Linked DNA regions of Methylobacterium currus. The protein of the gene in region 2 interacts with the protein of the main gene of each other region in a pairwise test. Links are inferred from orthologs where the notes say so. Each region holds a gene or a part of one and is shown on either strand. Other genes may lie near its edges.

Region 1 (3,825 bases), 300 kb from region 2 along the record:
AAGATGGCGTCGCGCAGGCGCAGGATCGGCGGCCACATCGGGACGGCCCGGTCGCGGTAGCCCACGCCGTCGAGCGGGAAGGCGCCCGTGTCGAAATGGGGGAGCAGCTCCTTTTCCAGGTCCGAGAAGACCCGGACGTAGCCGCTGCGCATCCCCTCCATGGCGACCGCCACCTCCGTGTCGGCGGTGGGGTCGGCGGCCGCCTTCCCGAGCCCGGCGAGGAGCTGGTCGACGCGGCCCTGGAAGGTCCAGAACTCGATCCGCTGCGCGGGCGTCACCGGCTTGCGAAGGACGACGAAGTTCTGGAGCAGGCCGGCCAGCCGTCCGCCGATGTCGCGCAGCTCGCCGGCCGCCGCGGCGATCTGCATCCAGCGATGGGCCCGGCCATCGATCGCGGCGAGATCGCGCGTCACGTCGGCCGCCGTCGTCACGGCGATGCCGCCGACCGACCCCATCGCCTTGGTGAAGGCGTCGATGGCATCGCCGCGCTGCTCCGGCGGCAGGGCGAACCGGGCCTGGGCCAACCGGCGGGCCGCCCCGAAGGCGGCCTCGATCTCCGCGGCCTTCGCCCGGAGCGAGGCCGCCTCCGGCAGCGTCGCGGCGCTGGCCTCGACCGCCTGGCGGAAGACGGCCACGGTCTCGTCCGAGCGGCGGCGCAGATCGGCGAGCCCGGCATGGCGCGTGGCCTCGTCGAGCGACGCCGTCGGCAGCATCAGGCCCGTCAGGCCGCGCTCGATGTTGACGGCCTGCGGGATCGCCGCGATCGCCCGCACGATGTCGACGCGGCGCAGGCCACCGTCGATCTCCGTGATCCGGGACCGGTGGAGGAACGCCAATGTGGCCGCCAGGGCGCAGGCGATCGCGCCGATCGCCACGATGGATGAGAAAAGAAGCCTCTTGATGGTCACGAATGGCGTATCCCGGGATCGGCGCGAGGGGAGATCTGCGTCTCTAACCGATGCTTACCGCAGGGGAGTTACCGATCGGTTCTGCGTCATTCTGGAGCGAGATCCCGCATGTCCTTGCGGCATATATCGCTGGTGTGCTTGACTGGCGATCCCGCCGTGACCGGCGCGCCCGGTCCTCCGCCCCGCCGCTCGCCGAAAACCTGTCTGCCGGGCAACGGCCGCTTCAGCCGCGGTTCAACGCGGGCGCACGAGGATGCCCCCATGCCGGCGGTCATCACCGCCCCCGTCCCGCCCGCCAGGCCAGTCCTGACGGCCGAGGCGGCTTCGCCAGCCAAGATCGCCACCGAAGAGTCGCCCGCCATGACCGTGCGCCCCCCGCGCCCGACCGCCCGCCTCGTCCTCGGCGCCCTCGCCCTCCTCGCGCTTGCCGGTCCGGCCGCCGCGGCCGATCTCGACGAGGATCCGCCGCCCCGCTTCGAGGGCCGGGGCGAGTGGCGCGCGCCTCCTCCTCCCCCGCCGCGCTTCGTCCATGGCCCCGAATCCTGCCGGGTCTTCGTCAAGCGCCGCATCGACCCGGACGGGGACGAGGTGGTGCGGCGGGTGCGGGTCTGCGACGAAGGTCCCGGCGACCGGGAGGGCGGCTACCGCGACGGCCCCCGGTGGGGCGGTCCGCCGCCCTGGCACCGCCACCGGCACTGGGACGACGAGCCCGGCCCCGGACGCTGGTAGGATGTCATTCGACGATCGGGATCTCCGTCCCGATCGTCACCGCGTTCCGGTCGATCCGGCAGGTGAAGGCGTGCGCCGCCACCCCGGCCGCCCGGGCGCGCCGGAACGCGGCGTCGAAGCCCGGATCGAGGTCGCCCGCGACGGCGAACCGCTCCGCCCGCATCTGCACCACCCAGATCACCACGGCGCGCCCGCCCAGGCGCACCACCTCGGCGAGTTCGTCCATGTGGCGGGCGCTGCGGGCGGCGACGCAATCCGGGAACTCGGCGAGGCCGGGCCGGCGCATCAGGTGGCAGTTCTTCACCTCGACATGGATGGGCCCGGCCGCATCGCCGGCCAGGAAATCGACGCGGCTCGCACGGCCATAGGCGACCTCCGCACGCCAGGACGTGGCGCCGGAAAGCGGGGACAGGCGCCCCTCGTGAAACGCCTCGGCCACCAGGGCGTTCGGCCGGGCGGTGTTGATGCCGACCCATTGCGGCCCGCCGGGCAGGTCGGCCTCGACCAGCTCCCAGGACCAGGCGAGCTTGCGGGCCGGGTTGGTCGAGGCCGAGAGCAGCACCGGCCGGCCGGGCTCGACGAGGCCCAGCATCGCTCCCGGATTGGCGCAATGCGCGGTGACGAGGCGGCCATCCGCCATTTCGACATCGGCGAGGAAGCGCTTGTAGCGGCGGACCAGCCGCCCTTCGGTCAGCGGGCCGGGAAAGCGCATGGGAAACCGAATGGGAAGCCGAATGGGACGACGGACGCGATGGGCATTCCCGGCGCTTAACCCGGAGAGCGCCGGGGTGTCACGCTTGAGCCCCGGGTGGCGCCGCGATAAGGCGGGCACCACCCCTGCTGCCGCCGCGGCGGCGGGCAGCACAGAAGAAGACCCTCCAGATGCCTGACGCCAGCCCCGCCCCGGTCACGGCCGCCATCCTGGTCATCGGTGACGAGATCCTGTCCGGACGCACCAAGGACAAGAATATCGGCTACATCGCCGAGTACCTGACCAATTCCGGCATCGACCTGCGCGAGGTGCGGGTGGTGCCGGACGTGGCCGAGGAGATCGTGGCGGCGGTCAACGCGCTCCGCGGCCGCTACACCTACCTGTTCACCACCGGCGGGATCGGGCCGACCCACGACGACATCACGGCCGATTGCGTGGCTGAAGCCGTCGGCGTCGGGATCGACGTCGACCCGCAGGCGAAGGCGATGCTGCTCGAGCGGATCAAGCCGGAGGATCTCAACGAGGCCCGCCTGCGCATGGCCCGCATCCCGTTCGGGGCCGAGCTGATCGAGAACCCGATCTCGAAGGCGCCGGGCTTCATGATCGAGAACGTGATCGTGATGGCGGGCGTGCCGTCGATCATGCAGGCGATGCTCGACTCGGTCGCCCCGCGGCTGAAGACCGGCGCGCGGGTGAGCGCCGAGACGATCGAGGCCGGCAACCTGCCGGAGGGCGGCTACGCCGAAGGGCTGGCGCTCATCGCCAAGGCGCATCCTGGCGTCTCGATCGGCTCCTACCCGTCGATGACCGCGGCGGGTTTTCGCAACCAGATCGTCGTGCGCGGGCGCGAGCCGGAGGCCCTGGCCGCGGCGCGCGCCGAGATCGAGGCGCTGGTCTCGCGCCTCCAGGCCGAACGGAACTGAACCGCCATGGCTGCTCCGAGCGACAAGGCTTTCCCGGTCTCCTGGGACCAGTTCCACCGCGACGCCCGGGCGCTGGCCTGGCGGCTCGCCGGCGCCGGCCCGTTCGAGGCCATCGTCTGCATCACCCGCGGCGGCCTGGTGCCGGCCGCGATCGTGGCGCGCGAGCTCGGCATCCGGCTGATCGAGACGGTGTGCGTGGCGAGCTACCACGATTACCAGGAGCAGGGCGCCCTCACGGTGCTCAAGGACGTGGCCCCGAGCATCCGGGCCATCGGCGACGGCCAGGGCCGCGGCGTGCTGGTCCTCGACGACCTGACCGACACCGGCAAGACCGCCCAGGTGGTGCGGGCGATGCTGCCGGAGGCCCACTTCGCCACGGTCTACGCCAAGCCCGCCGGCCGTCCGCTGATCGACACCTTCGTGACGGAAGTCAGCCAGGACACCTGGATCTACTTCCCATGGGACATGGGCCTGACCTACCAGGCGCCGATCCAGCCCGGAACGTCCGGTTAAGGTCATCGATCCCCTAACGCGGTCCGGCGAATGTGCCGGA
Region 2 (3,980 bases):
CAGGTGGCCGATGCCGCGGCCCTCGCGGTCGCGTCCGATCTCCAGGTGTCCGGCGCGAGCCCGCACCGCATGCAGTCCCTGGCGCAATCCTACGTCGACAGCGCCGTGAAGGTGGAGCGCGGCGACGGGCGGGTCGCCGTGGCGACCGTGGCGGTGATCCGTGAGCGCCCGGGCGGACCCTTCGTGCCGGCCAGGTGGATGCATGGCGAGGTGCCGCCGACCGGGGTCAGGGTGACACTGACCCAGCACAAGCGGGCGATCATGAGCCGTCTGGTGACGCCGCATCTCACCGACATCGCCGTCTCGGCCACTGCCGAGGCTGTCAACTCGTCCAAGCTCTGCGTCTTGGGTCTGGCGTCGGGAGGGATCCAGGCGATCCAATTGAGGAACAGTGCCAGGATCGAAGCCGACGACTGCGTCGTGTACTCCCTGTCACCCAGTGCCGTGGGACTCTCGGGAAGCGATCGGAGCGTCGTCACGGCGACGAGAACCTGCGCGGTCGGCGGCTACCAGGGAGGACATGCGAACTTCAGGCCGCTCCCGGTCACCGGTTGCCCGACCCTCAAGGACCCGCTCGCCGGCCGGCCGGCACCACCGGTCGGAAGCTGCATCGCCAATGACCTGGCGCTCACGGATGGCACCTACACGCTCTCGCCGGGAACGTATTGCGGTGGCCTTTCGATCGGGGGAGGTGCCGAGGTGACGTTGCGACCGGGTATCTACGTGATGAAGGATGGTCCGCTTGTCGTCGGCCCGCCTGGGCAACGGACCGAGGTGGAGACGATCTGCAGGCCACCGTCGCTTACGTTGGGTTTCGTGACGGCGGTAGCGCTAATCAATATCTGCAAACAGGCGATAAATGTCAGAACGCGCGGCTACATGAAGGGAGATGGCGTCGGCTTCTATTTCACGGGCAATATCGCGTGGCCCAAAGTGCGGACCATGCAGCCATTGCTTCTCCAACCGAACTCCGTCGTCGAGCTGACGGCGCCACGCGACGGGGACATGGCTGGCCTGCTGTTCTTCGAGGATCGCGCCGCGCCGGTCGGCCGATCGTTCGAGGTTCTCAGCAACAGTGCGCGGCGCCTCGTCGGCACGATCTACCTGCCGCGAGGTACCTTCTCCGTGCAGACCAATCAGGTGGTGGCCGATCAGTCCGAGTACACCGCGATCGTCGCCAACCAGATCTTCCTGTCGAACAGCCCGCGCCTCGTGATCAACACCCGCTACAGCGCGACCGACGTGCCGGTGCCCAAGGGACTGGGACCGAGGAGCGGCTCGGTCGGACTGGCGAATTGACGCTCCGCTTGTCGCCGCGCTCGCGGGCGTGGCATGAGAAGGGCCCGACCGACGCGCCGCCCGGCAAGGGCGGCCGAAACGCCGCCGTGATGGCGGCCAGGATGACGATCCGTGTCCGTGCTGAGCCTGAAGCCCCGTCCCGAGGATGTCGACGCGCTGATGCGCGAGATCGGCAGGCAGGCCCGCGCCGCCGCCCGCCGGATGGCTCTGGTCCCAGGCCCGGCCAAGGACGAGGCCCTGCGGGAGGCCGCACGCTCCTTGCGCGACGCGGGCGCGGCGATCCTCGAGGCCAATGCCGCCGACATGGCGGAGGCGCGGGCCAAGGGCCTGCCCGCCGCCACCCTCGACCGCCTGGCGCTGAACCCCGCCCGGATCGAGGCGATCGCGCAAGGCCTGGAGAGCGTCGCCGGCCTGCCCGATCCGGTCGGCCGCACCCTCGCGACCTTCGAGCGGCCGAACGGCCTGACGATCGAGCGGGTGGCGACGCCGCTCGGCGTCGTCGGCGTGATCTTCGAGAGCCGCCCCAACGTCACGGCGGATGCCGGCGCGCTCTGTCTGAAGGCCGGCAACGCCGCGATCCTGCGCGCAGGCTCGGAGAGCCATCGCAGCGCCACAGCGATCGCGACCGCGATGGGCGAGGGGCTGACCCGCAGCGGCCTGCCGGCGGATGCGATCCAGCTCGTGCCGACCCGCGACCGGGCGGCGGTCGGCGCCATGCTCACCGGCCTCGACGGCGCCATCGACGTGATCGTGCCCCGCGGCGGCAAGGGCCTGGTGGCCCGGGTGCAGGACGAGGCGCGGGTGCCGGTCTTCGCCCATCTGGAGGGGATCTGCCACGTCTTCGTGCACGCGGCCGCCGACCTCGCCATGGCCCGCACCATCGTGCGCAACAGCAAGCTGCGCCGCACCGGCATCTGCGGCGCCGCCGAGACCCTGCTGGTCGACCGCGCCTGCGCCGGCACCTATCTCAGCCCCCTGGTGACCGACCTCCTGGAGGCCGGCTGTGCCGTGCGCGGCGACGAAGGCGTGCAGGCGGTCGATCCCCGGGTGACGCCGGCGACCGAGGAGGATTGGCGCACCGAGTATCTCGACGCGATCATCTCCGTCCGGGTGGTGGACGGGCTCGAGGCCGCCATCGACCACATCGAATCTTACGGCTCGCACCACACCGACTCGATCCTAACCGAGGACCAGGCGGCGGCGGAGCGCTTCCTGGCGGAGGTCGATTCGGCGATCGTCGTCCACAACGCCTCGACCCAGTTCGCCGATGGCGCCGAGTTCGGCTTCGGCGCCGAGATCGGCATCGCCACCGGGCGGATGCATGCCCGCGGCCCGGTCGGCGTCGAGCAGCTCACCACCTTCAAGTACCGGGTCCGCGGCACCGGGCAGATCCGCCCGTGACGACCTGAAGGCGGGAGGCGCCACGCTCCGGAACCGCGCGCGTGATCGTGCGCCTGCCGCCCCTCGCGCCGGGCCTGCGGGTCGGCCTCTATGGCGGCTCGTTCAACCCGGCCCATGCCGGCCACCGGCATGTCAGCCGGCTGGCCCTGCGGCGCCTCGCCCTCGACCGGATGTGGTGGCTGGTGAGCCCCGGCAACCCGCTCAAGGACCGCAGCCACCTGCCCGACGCCGCCTCCCGCGCCGCGGGCGCCCGGGCGGTGGCGCGCGACCCGCGGATCGCCGTCACCGACTTCGAGGCGGGCCTGGGGGTTCGCTACACCGTCGAGACCCTGACCTGGCTCACCGCGCGGCACCCGGAGGTCCACTTCGTCTGGATCATGGGCGCCGACAGCCTGGCGAGCTTCCATCGCTGGCGCGGCTGGCGCACGATCGCCGCCCGGATGCCCATCGCGGTGATCGACCGGCCGGGCTACACCCTGCGGGCCATGGCGTCCCCCGCCGCCCGGGCGCTCGCGGGCTCGCGCCTCGACGAGGCCGCCGCCCCGACCCTGGCCGACCGGGCGCCGCCGGCCTGGGTCTTCCTCCACGGGCCGCGCAACAGCCTGTCCTCGACGGCTCTGCGCGCCGCCACGGTCCGGTCCACGTCCTGATCGCGGGCGATTGCCAGGGAGCTTGCAAGGGATTTGCGCGGCCCCAGCTTGAAAATTCGCCATCGGTTCGCCACTGTCACCGTCTAATGGCATCGGCACCGCGTATGCCGCGGGCAACATCGTCTCGTGGCGCCACCGGGTGCCTTCATCGACAGGGGCCGGCACTGAACGACGCAATCTCTCACGAAGCTCATGACAACGAGCTTCCCGTGCAGCCCGATGCGCAGGAATCCCGGCAGCAATCCCGGATCGACGCGCCCGAGGCCGCGGACATGAGGTCGGTTGCCCTCGCCTGCCTCGAGGACATGAAGGCCGAGGAGACGGTCGAGATCGATCTCGCCGGCAAGACCTCCATCGCCGACGCCATGATCATCACCTCCGGCCGCTCGCAGCGCCATGTCGGCTCCATCGCCGACAAGGTGATCCAGGAGCTGAAGAGCCGCGGCTTCGGCAATCCCCGGGTCGAGGGCCTGCCGGCCTGCGACTGGGTGCTGATCGATGCCGGCGACCTCCTGGTCCACATCTTCCGGCCCGAGGTGCGGCACTTCTACAATCTCGAGAAGATTTGGGGCGCCGACCGGCCGGCCGACCGCCTCGCCGGCTGACCGCACGCAGCGCAGACGGACGGAC
Region 3 (3,799 bases), 690 kb from region 2 along the record:
GGATATAGCCGCCGACCTCCCCGTCCATCGCGGCCCAGACCTTGTCGTAGCTCGTGAAGGCGAAGCCGATCCCGGTGAGCGAGGTCGCCGGCACCAGGGTCGAGACCACGGTGCCGGGGAAGGTCGCGAGTTCGAGCGCCCCGGAGCGGATCTGGGACAGCATGTCCGAGTCGCTCCCGAGCTGGTTCGACGGAAACAGGCTGATCTCGACGGCGCCACTCGTCTCCTGGGCGATCGCCGCGATCGCCTCCTTGAGGCGCACATTGACCGGGTGCGGCACCGGCAGGTCGGTGCCGAGCTTGAAGGCGAGCTTCTGTCCCTGCGCCAGGGCCGGCCGCGGGAATCCGGCGGCCAGCGCGGCGGCGGCACCGAGGCCGGAGGCCAGCAGGTGCCGCCGGTGGAGACTCGCCGAGCGTGGGCGAGACATCCAGGGATCGGTCATGGCGTTTCTCCCTCGGAAATTCCGGAGCCGTCGGCCTCTCTCGACCGCGACCTTCATTGAATTCGGAATTTGAATTTCGAATTCGGTATTGCACGGGCGCCCGGTTTGCGCAACACGTCTGGGAGGGGTTTTTGCGTGAAAGGGGTTCCGGCCATGGCCGGCGAGTCTGACGCCCGCAGCCTGACGCGCCACCGGCTCGTCGAGCAGGTCTACGGGGCGATCTTCAGCGAGATCACGGAAGGCCGTCTGGCGCCGAACGCGCGTCTGATCCAGGACGAGCTGGCCGATGCCTACGGCGTCTCGCGCCAGCCGGTGCAGCAGGCGCTCCTGCTCCTGCGCAACCACGGCATCGTGCGCGACGCGCCACGCCGCGGGCTGGTGGTGGCGCCGCTCGAAGCCTCGTTCGTGCAGAACCTCTACGAGGTGCGCGGCGTGCTCGAAGGCTTGACGAGCCGGCTCGCCGCCGAGCGCAACGCCGCCCGCGCCGGCCGGGAGGGCCCGCCCCTGGTGGCGGCGGGACGCGCCGCCGCGGAAGCCGGCTCGGTCGCAGAGCTGATCGCCGCCGACATCGCCTTCCACCGCTTCCTCGGCGAGATCGCCGAGAACCCGATCATCGTCGAGACGGCGGCGCCGCACTTCAACCACCTGCAGCGGATCATGGGCGAGGTCTTGCGCAAGGACGAGACGATGCCGCGCCGCATCTGGGACGAGCACGCGGCGATCCTCGAGGCGGTGGCGGCGGGCGACGGCGAGACCGCCGATCGTCTCTCGCGCCAGCACATCGCCCGGGCCGCGACGGTGTTCGTCGACCGGCTGCGGGCACAGGAGGATGTTTCCGCGCAGGAGGCGCGGAGCCGGCGGGTCAGGCGGTAGCCGCAAGCACGGGTGCGGAGCCGGACGGAGGCAGCGCCCCCCGCGCTCACCCGCGCGGAAACACCCGCGCCGCGCCCACCGCGAGCGCCACCCGGTCGCCCGGCTCGTAGACGTCCGTCACCTTCACCTCGATCGGCGCCTCGGCACCATCCAGGAGGATCTCCGCGACGGTGCCCCGCCCGGTGCGGCGCCATTCGCGCACGGTGCCCGGCAGCGTGCCGGGCCCCTGCCCGACCGTGAGGTCCCACGGCCGCAGGCAGAGATCGACGGGGCCTTGCGGCCAGCCGGGCTCCGCTGCGATGACCGGGCGGCCCGCGACCCGGACCTCGTCGCCCGAGACATCGGCGGCCAGGCGCGCGGTCTCGCCGACGAAGGACATCACGAAGCGCGAGGCCGGGTGGTCCTGCACCTCGTGCGGCGCGCCGACCTGCTCGATGCGGCCCTTGTTGAGGATCGCGATCCGGTCGGCGAGCTCCAGCGCCTCGTCCTGGTCGTGGGTGACGAAGATCGTGGTCTGGCCGGTCTCGCGGTGGATCTCGCGCAGCCAGCGGCGCAGGTCCTTGCGCACCTGGGCGTCGAGCGCGCCGAACGGCTCGTCGAGCAGGAGCACGGAGGGCTCGACGGCCAAGGCGCGAGCGAGCGCGACGCGCTGGCGCTGGCCGCCGGAGAGTTGGCCCGGATAGCGTTTGGCGAGATCGGGCAGCTGCACCAGCTCCAGCAGGCGCTCGACCCGGCGCCGGATCTCGTCCTCCTTCGGGCGGTGGGCCCGGGGCCGCGAGCGCAGGCCGTAGGCGATGTTCTCGAACACGGTGAGGTGGCGGAACAGGGCGTAGTGCTGGAACACGAAGCCGACGCCGCGGCGCTGGACGGCGATGTCGGTGGTGTCCTGCGAGCCGAAGAACACCCTGCCGCCATCCGGGATCTCGAGGCCGGCGATGACGCGCAGAAGCGTCGTTTTCCCTGAGCCCGAGGGTCCGAGCAGGGCCAGCAGCTCGCCGGGCTCGATCGCCAGGCTGACGCCTTCGAGCGCCGCCGGCCCGGGGCCGCCATAGCGCTTGACGATGCCGTCGACGCGCACCGCGGTGCCGGCATGGCGCAGGCGCTCGGGGGATGCGGCCTCGACCGGACGGGCCTGCGCGTCGCGGCGCAGGGACAGGGCGGTGGGAGCGAATCCTGCCGTCATCTCAGTGGGCTCCGCGTCCGGCCAGCGCATCCGCGTGGCGCCATTCGAGGAAAGTCTTGCCCGCCAGGGTGACGAGCGCCAGGAGCGCCAACAGCGAGGCGATCCCGAACGCCGCCACGTAGTTGTACTCGTTGTACAGGATCTCGACGTGCAGCGGCATGGTGTTGGTGAGCCCCCGGATGCGACCCGACACGACCGAGACGGCGCCGAACTCGCCCATCGCCCGGGCGTTGCAGAGCAGCACGCCGTAGAGCAAAGCCCAGCGCACGTTGGGCAGCGTCACGGTCCGGAAGACCCGCCACGGGCTCGCCCCGAGGGTCAACGCGGCCTCCTCGTCGGTGGTGCCCTGGTCCTGCATCAGCGGGATCAGCTCGCGGGCCACGAACGGGAAGGTGACGAATACCGTGGCGAGCACGATGCCCGGAACCGCGAAGATGATCTCGATTCCGTGGCGGTTCAGGAACGGCCCGAGCAGCCCCTGCGCCCCGAAGATCAGCACGTAGATCAGGCCCGCCACCACCGGCGAGACCGAGAACGGCAGGTCGATGAGGGTGATGAGCAGGTTGCGGCCGCGGAAGTCGAACTTGGCGATGGCCCAGGAGGCGCACAGCCCGAACACGACGTTGAGCGGCACCGCGATCACCGCGACGAGCAGGGTCAGGCGGATCGCCGCGAGCGCGTCCGGCTCGGCGAAGGTGGCGAGGTAGGCGCCCACGCCCTTGCTGAGCGCCTCGACGAACACCACCGCCAGCGGCAGCAGCAGGAACAGGCCCAGGAAGGCGACGGCCGCGAGCGTCAGGGCGATGCGGACCGGGCGGGGCTCGGTCAGCGCCGCGTGCGGCCCGCTTGAAGCGGGGCGGATCGACGGGCGAATGGAGGGAACGGCGGTCTCAGACATGCCCGAACCTGCGGCGGCTGACATCCTGCACCAGGTTGATGGCGAGGAGCGCGGCGAAGGACATCAGCAGCATCACGGCCGCGATGGCGGTGGCGCCCGCATAGTTGAACTCCTCGAGCTTGATCACGATCAGGAGCGGGGCGATTTCCGAGACGAAAGGCAGGTTGCCGGCGACGAAGATCACCGAGCCGTACTCGCCGACCGCCCGGGCGAAGGCGAGGGCGAAGCCGGTGAGCATCGCGGGGATCAGCGGCGGCAGGATCACCGTGACGAGGGCCCGGAAGCGCGAGGCGCCGAGGATCGCGGCGGCCTCCTCGCTCGATTTGTCGATCTCGGCCACCAGCGGCTGCACCGTGCGGACGCAGAACGGCAGGCCGACGAAGACCAGCGCCACCAGAATGCC

What was found.
Region 1: the proteins of DA075_RS24035 (region 2) and sfsA interact in binary tests that used the Escherichia coli proteins (3 or more experiments, as listed by UniProt). The link is inferred for Methylobacterium currus from one-to-one orthologs.
Region 3: the proteins of DA075_RS24035 (region 2) and DA075_RS27035 interact in binary tests that used the Escherichia coli proteins (3 or more experiments, as listed by UniProt). The link is inferred for Methylobacterium currus from one-to-one orthologs.

The regions. Positions count from the first base shown.
Region 1 is NZ_CP028843.1:4,898,685-4,902,509, forward strand. Bases 496-3,310 are described here. They hold sfsA (DNA/RNA nuclease SfsA), read right to left. Parts: upstream 2,350-3,310; coding sequence 1,642-2,349; downstream 496-1,641. Other genes in these bases: DA075_RS22715 (methyl-accepting chemotaxis protein), read right to left, coding at 496-908; DA075_RS22720 (hypothetical protein), read left to right, coding at 1,170-1,637; DA075_RS22730 (competence/damage-inducible protein A), read left to right, coding at 2,520-3,272; gpt (xanthine phosphoribosyltransferase), read left to right, coding at 3,279-3,310. Also shown: more of DA075_RS22715, read right to left, coding at 1-495; more of gpt, read left to right, coding at 3,311-3,785. UniProt on the Escherichia coli protein: Binds to DNA non-specifically. Could be a regulatory factor involved in maltose metabolism.
Region 2 is NZ_CP028843.1:5,200,866-5,204,845, reverse strand. Bases 586-3,555 are described here. They hold DA075_RS24035 (glutamate-5-semialdehyde dehydrogenase), read left to right. Parts: upstream 586-1,410; coding sequence 1,411-2,700; downstream 2,701-3,555. Other genes in these bases: DA075_RS24030 (nicotinate-nucleotide adenylyltransferase), read left to right, coding at 2,742-3,350; DA075_RS24040 (TadE/TadG family type IV pilus assembly protein), read left to right, coding at 586-1,299. Also shown: more of DA075_RS24040, read left to right, coding at 1-585; rsfS (ribosome silencing factor), read left to right, coding at 3,656-3,955. UniProt on the Escherichia coli protein: Catalyzes the NADPH-dependent reduction of L-glutamate 5-phosphate into L-glutamate 5-semialdehyde and phosphate. The product spontaneously undergoes cyclization to form 1-pyrroline-5-carboxylate.
Region 3 is NZ_CP028843.1:5,893,772-5,897,570, forward strand. The notes cover bases 431-3,219. They hold DA075_RS27035 (sulfate/molybdate ABC transporter ATP-binding protein), read right to left. Parts: upstream 2,499-3,219; coding sequence 1,362-2,498; downstream 431-1,361. Other genes in these bases: DA075_RS27025 (TRAP transporter substrate-binding protein), read right to left, coding at 431-442; DA075_RS27030 (GntR family transcriptional regulator), read left to right, coding at 596-1,315; cysW (sulfate ABC transporter permease subunit CysW), read right to left, coding at 2,500-3,219. Outside these bases: more of DA075_RS27025, read right to left, coding at 1-430; more of cysW, read right to left, coding at 3,220-3,396; sulfate ABC transporter permease subunit CysT, read right to left, coding at 3,389-3,799. UniProt on the Escherichia coli protein: Part of the ABC transporter complex CysAWTP involved in sulfate/thiosulfate import. Responsible for energy coupling to the transport system.